DNA from 4 places in the Halobacillus sp. B23F22_1 genome. Region 4 is predicted to be linked to each of the others. Evidence: riboswitches for the same ligand, from Rfam matches in the RefSeq annotation. Region 4 holds a riboswitch; each other region holds the start of a gene.
The links. Region 4 has a riboswitch for S-adenosylmethionine ahead of ACGTNH_RS01505 (homocysteine S-methyltransferase family protein). Riboswitches for the same ligand answer to the same signal wherever they lie in the genome.

Region 1 (4,142 bases), on a different contig from region 4:
TCGAATGTGAAGAAGGATTTCCCTAATTTGTATGACATTACAGCCGCAGGTCATATCGGGATTGGTGAAACTCGGATAGAAGGCGGGCTGAGGGAAATCCATGAAGAGTTAGGGCTGGAATTAGAAGAAGAAAAAATCAGCTATACCGGTTTTTATAAAGAAGAATTAAAGATGAAGAAGTTCAATGATCGCGAAATTTGCCACATTTACTTATTTCCTTTTGATGAAGCATTACCCCTGTTGATGAATGAAGAAGTAACAGATGTAGTGAAGATCGATCTTGAAGACTTCTTAAGTATGATATCGAAAAATCGACCATTTTTGTCAGCAATATCGGTTATGAACGGGGAAAACAAAACGTTGCTGCCTCAACATTTTTGTCCTCATGACTTTAATTATTATCAGCATGTTATTCAAGAGATTTTACAGACGCGACGGAGATAATTTTTTGACAACAGGTGCTGGGAATAAGATATACTGTTGTGAATAACCAAGTGAAGGAGATGGATCATATGGCTGATCAATTATTTAGTACACGCGTTGTACATAATAAATTGAATCAAAACACCGCATTGAACAGTAAAGCGACACCGATTTATCAGACGTCCGCTTTTACATTTCGTGATTTGGAACACTTAGAAAGTTACTACTCTGGTGACACACCTTATTTATATACAAGAGAAAATAATCCGAACACCGATGAATTAGGACAAGCTGTAGCCAACCTTGAAGAAGCAGAGGCAGGTGCGGCCGCCTCTTCTGGAATTTCGGCAATCATGGCTGGAATCCTTTCCATAGCTGAAGCTGGTGATCACATTGTGACAGCTGAAGATATATACGGTGGTACGCATCAATTGATTACGAAGCAGCTGACAAGTTTTGGTATTGAATTTACAATGGTTTCATTTGCAGATCCCGAGGCTATAAGATCAGCCATTAAACCAAATACGAAATTGCTTTATACGGAATCTATAACGAATCCTTTCTTACGCGTGGAAGATATCGAGCTCCTCGTCGATATTGCCAAAAAGCATGATTTAAAGACGATGGTGGATAATACGTTTGCTACACCATATTTACTTCAGCCTTACACGCAAGGGGTTGATCTAGTAGCACACAGTGCTACGAAATATATAGGCGGGCACAGTGATGTAACGTCAGGCGTAGTAGTTGGGCCAAGTGATCTTATTGCGAAAGCTAAGCAGAGAATTATTGGCTTAGGAACGAATCTGAGTCCATTTGAAGCTTGGCTGACTCAGCGTGGATCCAAAACACTTGCTTTACGTATGAAGCAGCAGTCTCAAAATGCGAAGCATGTGGCTCATGTGTTGAAAGAAGATCCGGGAGTAGAACGAGTTTATTATCCTGAGTATGTATCTGAGAGAGGCAATGGAGCGATTATCACAATTGAATTAGCTGAACAAGTCGATTTTGAAGCCTTTTTTAAATCGCTGGGCTGGATTAAGCTGGCTCCTACATTAGCAGGTGTCGAAACCACAGTTTCTTATCCAATCCGTACCTCTCACCGAGCGTTGACGGAGGAAGAACAAGAAAAATTAGGAATTTCTGATTACACCATTCGATTGTCAATTGGGATTGAAGAAGCAGAAGATATTGCTGCTCAATTTCAACAATCCATTCGCAACTCTATTAAATAAATATTCGAAAAATTATTGACTTTGTTTTGTGTAGTGCTTATAATTCAATAACATAACCACGTTAACTAAATAAATACTCTTATCAAGAGCGGCAGAGGGACTAGGCCCTGCGAAGCCCGGCAACCTACAAACATCGGTTTGAAAAGGTGCCAATTCCTACAGATTTCATAGATCTGAGAGATAAGAGGAGGACCTGAATTTATAACCCCTCTTCTTATCGAAGAGGGGTTTTTTGCCATTCAATTTCTTTAAGAGAAAAATCAAGGAGGAAGTTACAATGACGAACTCATTTGAAAGCTATGATTTAGATACAGTAGCCCTGCACGGGGGGCAATCACCAGATCCTACCACAGGTTCAAGAGCTGTTCCTATTTATCAAACGACATCTTATGTATTCCACGATACTGACCATGCGCAAAGTTTATTTGCGTTAGATGAGCCAGGTAACATTTACTCGCGAATTATGAATCCGACGGTGGACGTTTTTGAAAAGAGGATGGCTCTACTTGAAAATGGGGTAGCTTCTGTAGCAACAGCTTCCGGAATGTCTGCGATATCCTTAGCGATTTTAAACCTTGCAGGTTCAGGGGACGAAATTGTGGCTGCAGCTAACTTATATGGCGGTACTTATAACTTATTCGCGAATACGCTGCCAAGATACGGCATTAAAGTGGTATTTGTTGATCCAGAAGATCCAGAGAATTTCCGTAAAGCGATTACTGACAAAACAAAAGCTGTTTTTGCTGAAACGGTTGGTAACCCGAGCCTTCACGTGCTTGATTTTGAAAAAGTAGCTGATGCTGCTCATGAAAATGATGTGCCGTTAATCGTGGATAACACGTTTGCTACCCCATACTCTTGCAAACCTATTGAGTGGGGAGCGGACATTGTTGTTCATTCAGCCACAAAGTGGATCGGCGGACATGGGACGACGATCGGCGGTGTAGTCGTAGACGGAGGACGATTTGATTGGAGTAACGGAAAGTTTCCAGTATTTACTGAACCTGACGAAAGCTATAATGGCATCCGCTACGCAGCAGACTTCGGGACGCTAGCATTTAGTACAAAGCTGCGCGTACAGTTACTTAGAGACTTAGGAGCATGCCTGAGTCCCCAAAACGCTTTCCAGCTTCTTCAAGGTCTTGAAACACTGCATTTAAGAGTTGAGCGTCATAATGATAATGCGCTAGAATTAGCGCAATATTTAAAAGGTCATCCTGACGTGGAATGGGTTTCCTATCCTGGACTGACCGATCACCCTGCCCATGATCTTGCTAAAAAGTATTTAGAAGTGGGTTATGGTTCTATCGTCAATTTTGGTATTAAAGGCGGGCGTGAAGCAGGTCGTCAGGTGATCAATAATATTTCCCTATGGTCTCATGTGGCTAACGTAGGAGATGCGAAATCACTAATTATTCACCCGGCCTCTACGACCCATCAGCAGTTAACAGCAGAGGATTTGGCTGCAAGTGGAGTAACTGAGGAATTAATTCGTTTGTCTGTTGGTTTAGAATCAGTAAAAGATTTAATCAATGATTTAAATCATGCCATCGGTAAAGCGACAGGGAATGAAGTAGCTGCAACGATTACTGAAAATGATGAAGGAGTCATTAAGTGGGCACTAAGCTCCTCACAGGTGACAGAAGAAGAGGGCGGCCGGAAAGTTACTCGTCCTAAGCGCCTGGCGGTTGTAGGATTAAGTGGAAAACCTTCAAGACCTAGTCACCGTCTTGCTCGCAAAATGCAGCGATTGGGTTATCAGATCGTCCCTGTTAATCCTCGGGAAGATGAAGTGTTGGGCGAAAAGGCTTACCCTGACTTGAGTTCTATCCCGTTTAAGATTGATGTGGCTCAAATTTTCAGAAGTCCAGAAGCTGCAGTTGAAATTGCTAAAGAAGCTTCTCAAGTAAAACCTGAAGTTTTCTGGCTGCAGGAAGGAGTTATTGCACCAGAAGCAGCCAAGATTGCCAGCGAAGCAGGTCTGCAAGTGATTCATAACCGCTGCACTTACAAAGAAGCACAACGCTTAAGAGGTAGTATTGACACTTACGCCTGTGAAATTTAACACTTGAGGATGTCTCTTACACTGGGCTCGGCTCCTCCTGCTCAAGTGGTGTATGGGGGAGCGCTGTCAGTAGTAAGCTGCGGGAAAGGAAATGTTAGAAGCGAGGTACTGAAAAAGCAGGAAAGCCGTAGGGCTGCCTGCTTTTTTTATTGCGTGCAGATGAAACAGCAGAGCTGTTCGGTCTACTCTTTTAATATGAAAATCCTATGTGTGCTTTTTCTATTAATTGGGTATACCTGTAATAGACGTTAATTGTAGAGAGGTGATTTGGATGGCTTATTCTGTAACATTACAAAAGATCTTAATTTTTCTTGGAATAGGAGTCACGATAGGAGCAATTATTGGATTTAGTGCCGTATACGGTTTTGAGCAAGGCGGAGTTGTATTCATTCTGTCTATGTTCCTAAGCATTCTTACTG
Region 2 (4,142 bases), on a different contig from region 4:
CCCACTGTTTCCAAAAAAGAAACAATCTAGGTTACCAGGCATGACTTCAGCTAGACGATCAGCCAGCTTCAATATTGATTCATATATAATAACCCCAGAAGGCCCATGCCCAAGTTCGTCTGCTCCTTGTTTGATCGCTTCTACAACTTTCGGATGGCGATGCCCGACATTTGTAGTAGCAATGCCCGAAGTAAAATCTAAATATTTTTTCCCATCCACGCCAAAATAATAGCAGCCTTCTTCTTTAACGACCGGCAAATTCGGATGATCCTTTGCCATACTTGGTGCTAAACGATTTGACATGTTATCTACCAGGTGACTCCAATCGTTTCCCATAACCAAATCCTCCTACAACAATTTCTATTTATCGTAACATTAGATTTAAAAGAATAATAGATGAGCCATAAGTGCTGCTACCGGCAGTGTAACAATCGTACGCTGCAAGAAAATTACGAACAGTTCCAATAGGTTTAGCGGGATTTTAGATTTAATAAGTAAGATCCCGATCTCTGACATGTACACCAGTTGTGTAAGAGACATTACGCCGATAATGAATCGAGTAAGTTCAGATTCAATACCTGAACCAACGACAGCCGGAAGAAACATATCAGCAAAACCTACGATCATCGCCGGAGCAGCTTCAGCAGCTTCCGGGATTTGCAGTAACGTCAGTAAAGGAATAAATGGATAAGATAAAAACGTGAAAATTGGTGTAAATTCGGCAATTATTAAAGCTATCGTTCCGAGCGCCATAACGAGTGGAATTAAACCAAGCCATATATCAGCTACATTAAACACCCCACGGCTGATAACATCTTTTGCACTTTTCACTTGGTCTGCTTTTTTTACAGCCTGATCGACTCCCCAGCGAAAACTGGATACGCCAGCAGGTACAGCTTCATCAATTTGTTTTCCAACTGGTTCATAGTACGTGTGCTTCTTTCTTGAAAGCGGAGGAATACGTGGACAAATAACCGCAGCAACTACTCCGCAAACAGCTACTGTAAAATAAAACTGAACGAACATGTGATCAATACCAATGAACCGTGCGATCACTAAACTAAAGGCAATGGAAGCAATAGAAAAGTTAGTCGCTACTACAGCAGCTTCTCGCTTTGAATAGTAGCCTCCTTCATATTGTTGAGTGGTCAGCAATACGCCTACCGTTCCACTACCCATCCAAGAGGCCAGAGCGTCCACAGAAGAACGCCCCGGAAGTTTAAATAAAGGCTGCATTACCTTACGAACAACAGAGCCTATAAAATCCATAAGGCCAAACTCAAGAAGGAGCGGCATAAATAGACTGGCAAATAAGAACCAAACCATTAAGACAGGTATTAAATCAAAAAGAACAACTTGTCCTGTTAACTCAGAAGAAATGACTTCAGGTCCTATTCCCATAAGGGTCATCGTAGCAAAAACAGCCCCTAAAGCACGAAGTACAATCCAAAATACTCCAATATCAAACAAGCTCGATAAAAATTTATGATTTCTAATGCCGGGGTGACTGATAACTTTTATAACAAAAGCCCCCACTACAGACACCCAAAGCACAATGGTCATAAACAAAGGAATATATTCAGAAATCGCTCCTTGAAGGCCGTCTGCTAAAATTCCTAACCCGATGGTGACTGTGCCGTCAACTGAAACAGGGACGAGAAACAGCAATACCCCGATAATAGAAGGTATTAAAAACTTCATAAGCTGGCCTGCTGTGTACCCTGATGCTACTTGCATTTCCTTCTTCTCTATTTCCATAGTGTAATTCCCCCATCAATGAATGAATTTTGTATATATTATTGGTACATATGACTTATTTCGGGTTTGCGGTTTTTAATGATACATTTTAATGCATAAAAATTCAATAGAGGAAAGTAAATTAAATGAATTGTTTTTAAATTGGTTGAAAATGGCTTTACATCAGGCTTTTGAATAGTATATCAGAAATCCGCTTACATGTTTTAATATTGAGAAAATTCACTCCATTATAATTACAAATGTCAAACTATGTCGAAGTGAAAGTATGTATTTAGATCTAATAATTTGTTATATGCATACATCAATGTAATATTTTTCAAGTATAATAGAATAAAAATGAAAAATTACGAATATTCGCTTGATTACTAACATTATTTAGTGTAATGTAAGTCGCAACAATGTTTTATCCAGGAAAATTTCATATGCTTTCTTATCTCGAGAGGTGAAGGGACTGGCCCGATGAAGCCTCAGCAACCACTGTTCCACAGTATGGTGCTAACTCCAGCAAGTTATTAAAAAACTTGGAAGATAAGAAGAAGGATTAATTACGAATTAAAGTCTTCTTCTTATAAGAAGGCTTTTTTTATTTATCACGGTACTCGGTACCACTAAGGAGGAAATGTATGAATTTGAGAGATGCTCTTCAAACACAAACTCTTGTAGGAGATGGAGCTTTAGGAACCCTTCTCTATTCTTACGGCATTGATCAATGTTTTGAAGATTTAAACCGCAGCCACCCTGACGAGGTATTAAATGTTCATAAAGCCTACGTAGAAGCCGGTGCTGAGATCATTCAAACCAATACATACGGTGCGAATTACGTTAAACTCTCCCGTTACGGACTTGAAGATAAAGTTAAGGAAATTAATACAGCTGCCATCAAAATTGCGAAACAAGCTGCTGCTGAGAACAATTATGTCGTTGGTACAATCGGAGGAACTCGAGCAATTAGTAAGCAGGCGGTCTCGCTTGAAGAAATTAAACGCAGCTTTCGAGAACAGTTATACTGTATGTTATTTGAAGGTGTAGATGGTCTTTTACTCGAAACCTTTTACGACTTTGAAGAGCTCCAAACCGTTTTACAAATTGCGAGAAAAGAAACGAAGCTTCCTATTATTGCTCAAGTTTCTATGCATGAACCTGGCGTTCTTCAGGATGGAACTTCTCTAAACGAAGCCTTAACTACATTAGAAAATATTGGAGCAGATGTGGTTGGAATCAACTGCCGTCTCGGCCCCTATCATATGACCCAAGCATTAGAAGGCGTGCCTCTGCCAAAAAAAGCTGTTCTATCTGCTTACCCTAATGCCAGTTTACCTGCTTATCAGGATGGCCGGCTTGTTTATAAAACAGATGCAGATTATTTTAAAACGAGTGCACGCTCTCTTTATGAAGAAGGAGCACGTTTAATCGGAGGATGCTGCGGAACAACTCCTGAGCATATTGCTGCTATTGCAGAAGAAGTAAAAGGAAAAAAACCAATTCAGAATAAGGTGGTCTCACCTGCTAAAGCTGAGGTTGAAACACCTAGGGAAATTGAGGATACGAACCCACACCTCCATGAAATAGCAGCCGAGCGGTCATCAATAATTGTAGAACTTGATCCCCCGAAAAAATTGAATACGGATAAATATATGAGGGGAGCGCAAGCATTAAGAGACGCTGGTGTTGACTCTGTTACACTTGCTGATAACTCGCTCGCCTCACCAAGGATCAGCAATTCTGCCATTGCCTCCATTATTAAGCAGAAATATGATATCAACCCTCTTGTGCATATCGCATGTAGAGATCGTAACTTAATTGGACTTCAATCCCATTTGATGGGACTGCATACGCTGGGGATCACAGAGGTTTTAGCCATTACCGGGGACCCTACGAAAATTGGTGATTTCCCTGGAGCTACGTCTGTATATGATCTGTCATCATTTGATTTGATTCAATATATTAAACAATTAAATCAAGGCATTTCCTTTTCCGGAAAATCGCTTGGCATGAATACAAATTTTTCAGTTGCTGCTGCCTTCAATCCCAACGTCCGAAACCTCAACCGTGCCGTCGGACGCCTTGAGAAAAAAATTAAATACGGAGCTGACTACTTTATTAGCCAACCCGTTTACAGCGGGGAACAAATTAGAGAAGTTTACGAAGCAACAAAGCACATATCGGCACCCATTTACATCGGTATTATGCCGCTTACAAGTTCACGAAATGCTGAATTTCTGCATAATGAAGTACCTGGCATCACACTTTCTGATGAAATTAGAAAGCGTATGGAGAGTGTCAGCCATGACCCTGCTCTTGCGCAGGCAGAAGGAATTGCTATCGCTAAGTCACTAATTGATACAGCAGCCGAGCTGTTCAATGGTATCTATTTAATTACACCA
Region 3 (4,142 bases), on a different contig from region 4:
ATTTCAGTTCCTCCTGAAATGGAAGCAAGGAAAAGGTCTTCTTTTATCGTTTCAAATACCCAGTCATACTGCTCGGGAGCGAGAGGGGCGCCGCAAGACAGAATGCTTTTTAAGGTAGTAAGCGAATGTGTGTTTTTTAATTGAACATCTGCTTTTGCCAGCGTTTCTAAATACTTAGGACTTGTACCAAAGTGAGTAACGCCTGTTTCATCTGCGATATCCCAAAGGTGAGGGAGGTTGTCTGATTGGACCGGTGATCCATCATATAAAAGTAAAGCGGCTTCGCTTGCCAATCCGGAAACTAACCATGGATACATCATCCACGCTGTATTGGTGTACCAGAATAAAACGTCCTCCTGCTGTACATCACAATGGAGTTGGTGTTCTTTCACATGCTGCAAAAGTGTCCCTCCGACAGAGTGAACAATCGCTTTAGGCAATCCCGTTGTTCCAGAGGTATAAAGGATATATAGTGGGTCGTTAAACGATGTTTGAGTAAAGACGGGTACTTCAGCATCATTGGCGCAGAGTTCTTCCCACGTTTGAGTTTTAATTCCTGGAAGATCGACTTCTCCGTTTAACGTAATCACAGCCGACAGGCCTTCGAGGTTTTCCGTTGTTTCTTGTATCTTTTCTTCAATGTCGAACGGCTTTTCTTTGTATTGGTAAGCAAGTGTGGCAAACAGCACTTTAGGTTTCACCTGCCCGACCCGGTCGATGATGCCTTTTGTTCCAAAGTCAGGGGAACAGGAAGTCCAAACCGCGCCTAAGGATGTTGTTGCGATCAAAGCTGCTAGTCCTTGAATATTGTTAATCGTGATGCCGGCCACGCAGTCGCCTTTTTTGACACCTAAATCTCTTAATCCCTGCTGGGCTTTAGCAACTTCTGTTTTCAATTCTTTTAACGTAATGCTGCGGTGTACACCTGTTTCGTCGGCTTCATACGCAGCTATGCGGTTAAGAGATCCCCTTAATAAATTCTCGGCAAAGTTTAAACGTGCATTAGGGAACCATTCGGCATCTGGCATGGAAAATGAAGGCACATACGCTTGATCCCCTTTGTCCCCAATGATTCCGGCATAATCCCACACGCTGGACCAGAAATCTCCCAAATGAGAAGTAGACCAGAGGTGGAGTCGTTCGTATGGAAAAAGCGGCTGATCAGCGAAATCAGCAAAAGCTTTGATGTGAGAGTTTTCGATTCTTTCCTTGGAAGGCTCCCATAATATATGGGAAGACTTTCGTGTGGTTGAAGTCGTCATGGGTGATTTTCCTTTCGTTTTATGATTGAGCTACTTCGATGAGGATTGCCATACCTTGCCCGCCCCCACCGCATAGGGAGGCGATGCCTTTTCCTCCGCCGCGTCTTTTTAGTTCATGAGCGAGAGTGAGTACAAGACGGAATCCAGTGCCGCCAAGCGGGTGGCCTAGAGCAATAGCACCGCCGTTAACATTCACGCGGCTGTAATCTATGGCGAGATCCCGGCAGCTGGCAATTACAACACTTGCAAATGCTTCATTGATTTCGTATAAATCGATATCGTCTGTCGATAAGTTATGTTTGTCTAAAAGTTTTCTGATGGCTTTTGCTGGTTTGGTTTGTAAGCTTGTATCCGGACCAGCCACCTCAGACCAGTCGATAATTTCGGCTAGCGGTGAATATCCAAGCTCCTCAGCCTTTTTTTCAGTTGTTACGATCCCAATGCTTGCTCCATCCGTCATTTGTGATGCATTTCCCGCTGTAATTGTTCCATCTTGAGAAAAAGCAGGGGATAGAGATGCAAGCTTTTCAGCTGTTGTATTGGCGCGGACACCTTCATCTTGATCCAATACATTGAATAGAGGGCTGATTTCATCGTTCAGCGACCCATTCTTTTGCGCTTCAGCAGCTCTCTGTTGAGAAAAAGCCGCGTAATCATCCTGCTCCTGACGATTGATATCAAAACTGCGGTTAATTTCATCGGTCAGGGCACCCATTGAAATATCCGTTAATGAGCACCATAATCCGTCATTGAGTAGTGTATCTTTAAGCTGAACATGCCCAATACTTGATGACATTCGCACGGGAGCAGTGTGAGGTGCATTCGTCATGGAATCGAAACCGCCCACAATGTATAGTTCACCTTCGTTCAGTTGTAAGCGCCGGGAAGCATCAGCAATCGTAGCGATTCCCCCCAGACAAACGTTATTTAGAGTAATCGCTGGAACAGCCGCATCGACTCCTGCTTTAAAAGCAGCCTGACGAGCAGGATTCTGTCCCTGGCCTGCCTGAATCACTTGAGCGAGCAGTACTCCGTCAGCCTGTTTAGCCTCTGGGTATTTTTTTAGTAAAGGAGTGAGTGCTTCTTTCCCTAAATCAGTTGCTGATAGTTTTCTTAACGCACCTTTCCACTTTCCAAAAGGGATGCGGGTTCCATCTAAAAGTACAGTTTTCATTTGATTTCTCTCCTTTTTATAGAAAAAGCTCTCTTCAAGGATAAGAAGAGAGCTTTATTCTCTTCTTATCTTCCAGGATTTCTCCTGCAGGAATTAGCACCTTTTCAAGCGTTGCCTGATGGTTGCCGGGCGTCAACGGGCCAGTCCCTCTGCCTCTCTGGATAAGAAAATCGTATTCAAATAAAAACCTCTCTATTTTTTAAAAATAGAGAGGTTCAAGAGATAAATTATTCTCTTATCTTCCCGAGCAATCGCTCAGTAGGATTTGGCACCGTGCTATATAAAATAGCGGTTGCCGGGCTTCGCAGGGCCAGTCCCTCCACCTCTCTGGATAAGAATACGTCGTTTATTAAGTTACCTGTGATAATATCAATTAATTTTATTAGTGTCAATGGAATTTCATGAAATATCCGAAAATTAATAGTGTGGCAACGTGAAGAGAAAAGGAATGCTATCAGTGGACAAGAGTAGTTTAAAAGCATGAAAATAAAAGTAAAAGCTAGAGGAAGGATCGATTCATAACATGAGCAGGGAATTTGTGGAGGTAACAAAAATAGAGGAAATTGGAGAAGGAAGGAGAGTCTGTTTAGATTTTATCGATATTTTATACTCATCAGACGGATTATACATTGGAAACACAGGGCATGGATATTTAAAAGTCTTGGCTGAAAACCGTGAATCTAAAGATTATCCCGCTCGACCTTTTCGCATCAATTGCGGCTCTTTTCATCAATACTTGTATCAATCCGGTAAAACCTATTATCTTCATGAGTTAACCCCGGGTGAGAAGCTGATACTTTCGGGTGAAGAAGAGCGGGAGGTTGCAATTGGGCGAGTGAAAATAGAGAAACGTCCATTTGTAAGAGTGGAGTGTAAAAGCAGCGATGGAACGATTTCAGCCACTTTGCAAAACTCCTCCAGTGTTTATTTACAAGAGGAAAGCGAAGGAGAAATCTCAATATTGGATGTAAAAGAGGGACAAAAAGTGATGGGATTACGAGACGAGCCAGGACGGCATTTAGGTCAGCGAATTGATGAAGAAATTGTGGAGAAATAGATGAAAGCACCTCTCCTTTCATGCTTTTTTGAATGGACTATGATTTAGGATGGATAATAGGAACAGAGCAGATGAGGTGATTATGATGAAGAAAACAAATGTAGATGAATATTTGCAAGAAGGAATATACGGGACCCGACAAACGAAACCAGGGGAACGTAAAAGGTACCTGGGCACTCTCCGAGAGCGTATCATTCTAATATTAATGAAAGGCCAGGTGATGCAAGAGGCCGGGATTGAAGAGTTGTCCCAGGAAATGAAGCGGCATAAGGATGCCAAGCTTCTGTTGAATGGAGAAGTAAGCTACCGTTTCCGCAAACCCTATAGACAATTGGCAGACCAACACTCTATTCATCACACCGAAGTGTCCAATCAGGAGTCAGATACAGATATCGGAGCTATCCTTTACGTGGATTATGCAATAGAAAAAGAAAACATCCACATGAAAAAGAAAAAAGAAGTTAAAGAAGTAGAAAATAAAAACAGTGGAGTTAAAGGGTTTCTGAAGTCACTGTTTAAAAGCTCTAATTGATAGAACAGTCGGCCGAGCTTTAGTAAGAAGTAGGTCTTAAGTATCAATAGGTGAAAAGTTGAAGTTTTTAATAGACCGAGGATGATAAATAAGGTAAAGTAAATACCAAATCATTTC
Region 4 (4,142 bases):
GGAAGAAATACACGAACGCATTCGTCTTGGTAACTCCATGGTGTTGATGTCTCAAGGTACAGCCTTCCTTCATGCCGGGCAGGAATTTGGCCGCACGAAGCAATTTAGAGCAGAAACAGATGAAGCGCCTTACAAATCAACGTACATGGAAGACGAAGAGGGCAACCCATTCATCTACCCTTACTTCATCCACGATTCTTACGATTCAACGGATGCAATTAATAAGATTGATTGGGAAAAAGCAACGAATTCCGATGATTACCCGATCCACAATTTAACGCGTGAATATACGACTGGTTTAATTGAGCTGCGCCGCTCTACTGACGCCTTCCGGTTAGGGACGATGGACGAGGTGGATGAGAATGTGACGAAGCTGAATGTTCCTGAGATAGAGGAAAACGATTTGGCTCTAGCATATAAAGCCCAATCTACAGACGGCACTGGTAATTATTTTGTATTCGTAAATGCGGATGAAGAAGAGCGCACCTTTACGATGGAAAATTATAATCTAGCTCCGGGTAAAGCTATTGTAGATGATGATGAAGCAGGAACAGATAAAGTAAGTGAACCGACTGGATTTAGTAAGAATGCGAACGAAATTACGATTGATCCTTTAACGACGGTGGTCGTAAAATGTGAGCCAAAAGGAAACGGAAACGATCCATGTGAAAAGCCTGGTAAAGGGAAAAATTAATAGATAACAAAAGAAGATGCTGGGACATAACCAAATAAAACATAAAATAATCCGAACGATTCTGGAGAAATCAGTTCGGATTATTTATGTTAATGAGACTCCACACCACCGCTCCGTCAAAACACTCCGCTAATGATCTGCGTGTATCCAATCGTTTGTTTATTGACATTTTTGCTTTAGTTATTTCCCGGCCTCTTTCAGCTTGTAGAGAACCACCAAATTTTCTACAAACTTTTTTCTTGCCACCAGGAGCGCAGGCCCTTCCCGTTCCCCGGACGAGCGCCCGAGCAAAACCCACGCTCGGCGATCTCAGAGCACTCGTTCTTCCACAGGAATGGAAGGGTCCAGGCTCCTTTAAATTTCCTTAAGTCAGGAAAAGATACTTAAGAGTCTTTTTCCTATCTTGACAGGCAGCCTGTTCCTGGCTTTTTCTTTTCCATGATAATGATCGCTTATAGAAAAAGGGTTTAGGAAATGGTGAGACTCCTATGGGAGATACGAATAAGGTGTGACCCCGGAAGGCGTTAGCCTAGCCTGAGGAGGCACACCATTCGCCCATGGAAAGGGAGCAGTTTCCTAAACCTTTTCCTCCTGCCAGGAGTGTTTACCCTTTTCTCATATTATGCTTTCGTACGATAGGACGTCATGTGTGACTGTAGTGTCTCATCACTTCCAAATAGGAAGTGCTTTTTCATATTTGGAGAATACGTGGAATTAACTGCCTCGCGCCCCACGGTTTCAGCAACTTCACGAAGCATACTAGGTGAAGCCCCACAGCATAATCCAAAATAATTCACGCCGATGTCGTGTGCTTCCTTCGCCCATTGCGCCAGCTCATAGCGGTTGCAATACAACGGATCAAGTGACGTAGGGAACGTTGTTTCTGTCGGCAGGCTGCAAGAACAACCGCCATCAGGCAAGTTAAAGAATGTAGGATGCTCCTCAGACGTTCGATAAGGGATAGGCAGTGCCCCTACATAGCCTTCCACTTCTTCGCGAATTTTTTCAATATAAGGCTGCATGGTGGCTGGGCCGCGGAAACAGTTCATTCCTACAACTAAAGCGCCATGTTCTTTTAACAGGCGGCAGCCTTCTTCCACACTATATCCGTCGCGGAGAACATTTTCTCCCATTAATCCGAATGTAATAACCGCAGGCAGGCCTTGTTTTTGAATTTCTTCTAATGCAATTTTCGCTTCCTCATAATAGTAGAACGTTTCCCCATTAACAAAGTCGACCTCTTCTTCTTTACACCATTTTACCATCTCCGCAAACATTTCACGGACGGTTTCTTTTGAGGCAGGATCCTCAGGATTGAATAAATTCGTATTTGAAATGTTTCCTGCCACAAGCGCTTCCTCTTCTGGATGCTCTTTTGCTACTTCTTTAGCTAAACGAATGGCCTGTCGATTTAAAGGTTCAAGCAAATCTTCCTTTTCAATGATTCTCATTTTTTCTCGGTGCGCATTATACGTAAATGCCAGTACCACGTCTGACCCCGCAAGCATATAATCACGATATGTTTGCTTTAAGGCTTCAGGGTTATCAAGTGCTACCTCTGGAACGAAGGAGCCTGCCTGTAAATACCCTCTTCGTTCAAGTTCAAATAGATACCCTTCCCCACAAATGACTGGACCGTCCTCTAATCGTTGCTGCAAGCTTCTCTTCATTTCCATCATCCCTTCTGCTGTCTCATCTAAAATTACATAGAAAAATCCCTCTTCCGATTAAGAAGAGGGATTTTGTGAGTTTCGCTCGCCTCCTCTTATCTTTCAGACGCATGACGTCTGTAGGAATTGGCACCTTTTTCAAGCCGCGCTTGAAAGGTTGCCGGGCATCATAGGGCCTAGTCCCTCTGCCACTCTCAATAAGAGTTTTAAATGTAATTATTCTCGTATTATAAAGACTTACTCCTTCACGCGTCAACCTATTTTTTGAATATTTTCAACATAAATGATCATACAATTGTAAAAAAAGGAGGACAAGTATGGAACGTTCATTTCATATTCTTAAATTTTTAAAATTCACCGTGGCATTTGTTTTTATCACCTCTGGCCTTATGAAGGTGGTCAATACCGAACTGGCTGATTACTTCGCCGGTTTAGCCCTCCCCTACCCCTTAGAGACGATGTATACCGTGGCCTGGGTCGAAATTGCAGCGGGCTTGCTGCTATTATTTAATAAGTACATGAAGACGGCGTTACTCGCTTTAATGGTGATTATGATTGGAGCGCTCGTGTTGACAAAAATTCCAGCGCTGCATGCTGGGTTCATCCATGCCCTTTTCAGTGCCAGACTCGACATCGTGATGCTCGTACTGCTTATGATTCTTTTCCGATTCCGTGTAACCACCTAAAAAGGGCCAGAAATAGTAAAGCAATGGTGTCAAAAAACGAACATTCGTATAAACGCAGACCCTGAGCGCAGTCAAATCACCGCAACAGTGGAACAGCTCTATTGCAGCGAGGGAGCATAAGGGTACCAGGTACCGAAAAGCAGTAAAAGAGCGAAGTGCCAAGTGTGAATTTCGGTACCTGGCACCCAGAGCCGAACGGATTTCAATAGAATCCTTTGAATTATTACGCTTTATTCAGTTTTGTACAAGCCTGTGCTATCACAGGTTTTCTAAAAAGACGCGAATAACATCTGCCCCGCCTATGGCTGTCCCAAGCGAACTTCCGATATTCGCCAATACAATAATGAGCAGGATTCTTGTTACTTTATTATCCCAGAACCCTTTCACGCTCGATACATCTTCAGATAAATTTTCAAAATCCTTAACGTTAGGACGTCTAAAATAAGCTTGGACAAACCCGGCAAACCAACCTGCCGCAATCAAGGGGTTCAAAGAAGTAATCGGTGCGGCAATAAACGCTGTCAGCACGGCAAACGGGTGGCCTAAAGCGACTGCAGCGCCTATAGCAGAAAAAGATCCGTTCCATAAAATCCAGCTAATCGTCTGCTGAGTTCCTGCAGCCGGGTTAGACATAAATGTATAAACAATAATGGAGATAATAAACAAAGGAATCGCCCATCCGATCAGCTTAGGCACCTTTGATTTAGGCGGACGCTGGGTCAAACGATCTAAATTATGATCTTTATAAATTTGCTCTTTAATTCCAGGCACGTGCGCAGCACCAAGCACAGCTACAATTTTCTTCCCGGGGGCCTCTTTAATTTTTTGAGATAAATACTGATCACGTTCATCAATTAACGGCTTCTTCAAGCGCGGAAAATTTTCCGTAAAATCCTGGAGCATGGCATCAAGCATGTCTTTCGATTTTAACTTTTCAAGCTCTTCTTCAGAAATTTTTTCATTGCTGAAAATACTAAATACGATCTGCATAAGAAGTTTGGCTTTGCCCCATGCCCCTAAGTTCCCCCAGATCCGTGCAAACGTAATTTGGATGTTACGATCGGCCAGCACAAGGGTCGCCCCTGTTTCATC

Region 1: linked by a shared signal. The riboswitch ahead of ACGTNH_RS19410 (PLP-dependent aspartate aminotransferase family protein) and the one ahead of ACGTNH_RS01505 (homocysteine S-methyltransferase family protein) in region 4 are both predicted to bind S-adenosylmethionine.
Region 2: linked by a shared signal. The riboswitch ahead of ACGTNH_RS16745 (bifunctional homocysteine S-methyltransferase/methylenetetrahydrofolate reductase) and the one ahead of ACGTNH_RS01505 (homocysteine S-methyltransferase family protein) in region 4 are both predicted to bind S-adenosylmethionine.
Region 3: linked by a shared signal. The riboswitch ahead of ACGTNH_RS17650 (acetyl-CoA C-acyltransferase) and the one ahead of ACGTNH_RS01505 (homocysteine S-methyltransferase family protein) in region 4 are both predicted to bind S-adenosylmethionine.

What each region holds. Positions count from the first base shown of each region.
Region 1 covers NZ_JBIEKE010000004.1:82,189-86,330, reverse strand. The annotation lists gene ACGTNH_RS19420 (NUDIX hydrolase) at 1-444, shown strand, start outside; gene ACGTNH_RS19415 (trans-sulfuration enzyme family protein) at 513-1,658, shown strand; SAM riboswitch class I at 1,735-1,845, shown strand; gene ACGTNH_RS19410 (PLP-dependent aspartate aminotransferase family protein) at 1,936-3,723, shown strand; gene ACGTNH_RS19405 (hypothetical protein) at 3,995-4,142, shown strand, end outside.
Region 2 covers NZ_JBIEKE010000003.1:319,137-323,278, forward strand. The annotation lists gene ACGTNH_RS16735 (aspartate aminotransferase family protein) at 1-336, opposite strand, end outside; gene ACGTNH_RS16740 (YjiH family protein) at 382-1,758, opposite strand; SAM riboswitch class I at 2,186-2,293, shown strand; gene ACGTNH_RS16745 (bifunctional homocysteine S-methyltransferase/methylenetetrahydrofolate reductase) at 2,382-4,142, shown strand, end outside.
Region 3 covers NZ_JBIEKE010000003.1:537,521-541,662, reverse strand. The annotation lists gene ACGTNH_RS17655 (acetoacetate--CoA ligase) at 1-1,262, opposite strand, end outside; gene ACGTNH_RS17650 (acetyl-CoA C-acyltransferase) at 1,282-2,436, opposite strand; SAM riboswitch class I at 2,499-2,604, opposite strand; SAM riboswitch class I at 2,669-2,774, opposite strand; gene ACGTNH_RS17645 (3-dehydroquinate synthase II domain-containing protein) at 2,975-3,493, shown strand; gene ACGTNH_RS17640 (YueI family protein) at 3,579-4,025, shown strand.
Region 4 covers NZ_JBIEKE010000001.1:282,480-286,621, reverse strand. The annotation lists gene ACGTNH_RS01510 (pullulanase) at 1-694, shown strand, start outside; gene ACGTNH_RS01505 (homocysteine S-methyltransferase family protein) at 1,315-2,364, opposite strand; SAM riboswitch class I at 2,457-2,568, opposite strand; gene ACGTNH_RS01500 (DoxX family protein) at 2,682-3,050, shown strand; gene ACGTNH_RS01495 (TraB/GumN family protein) at 3,309-4,142, opposite strand, start outside.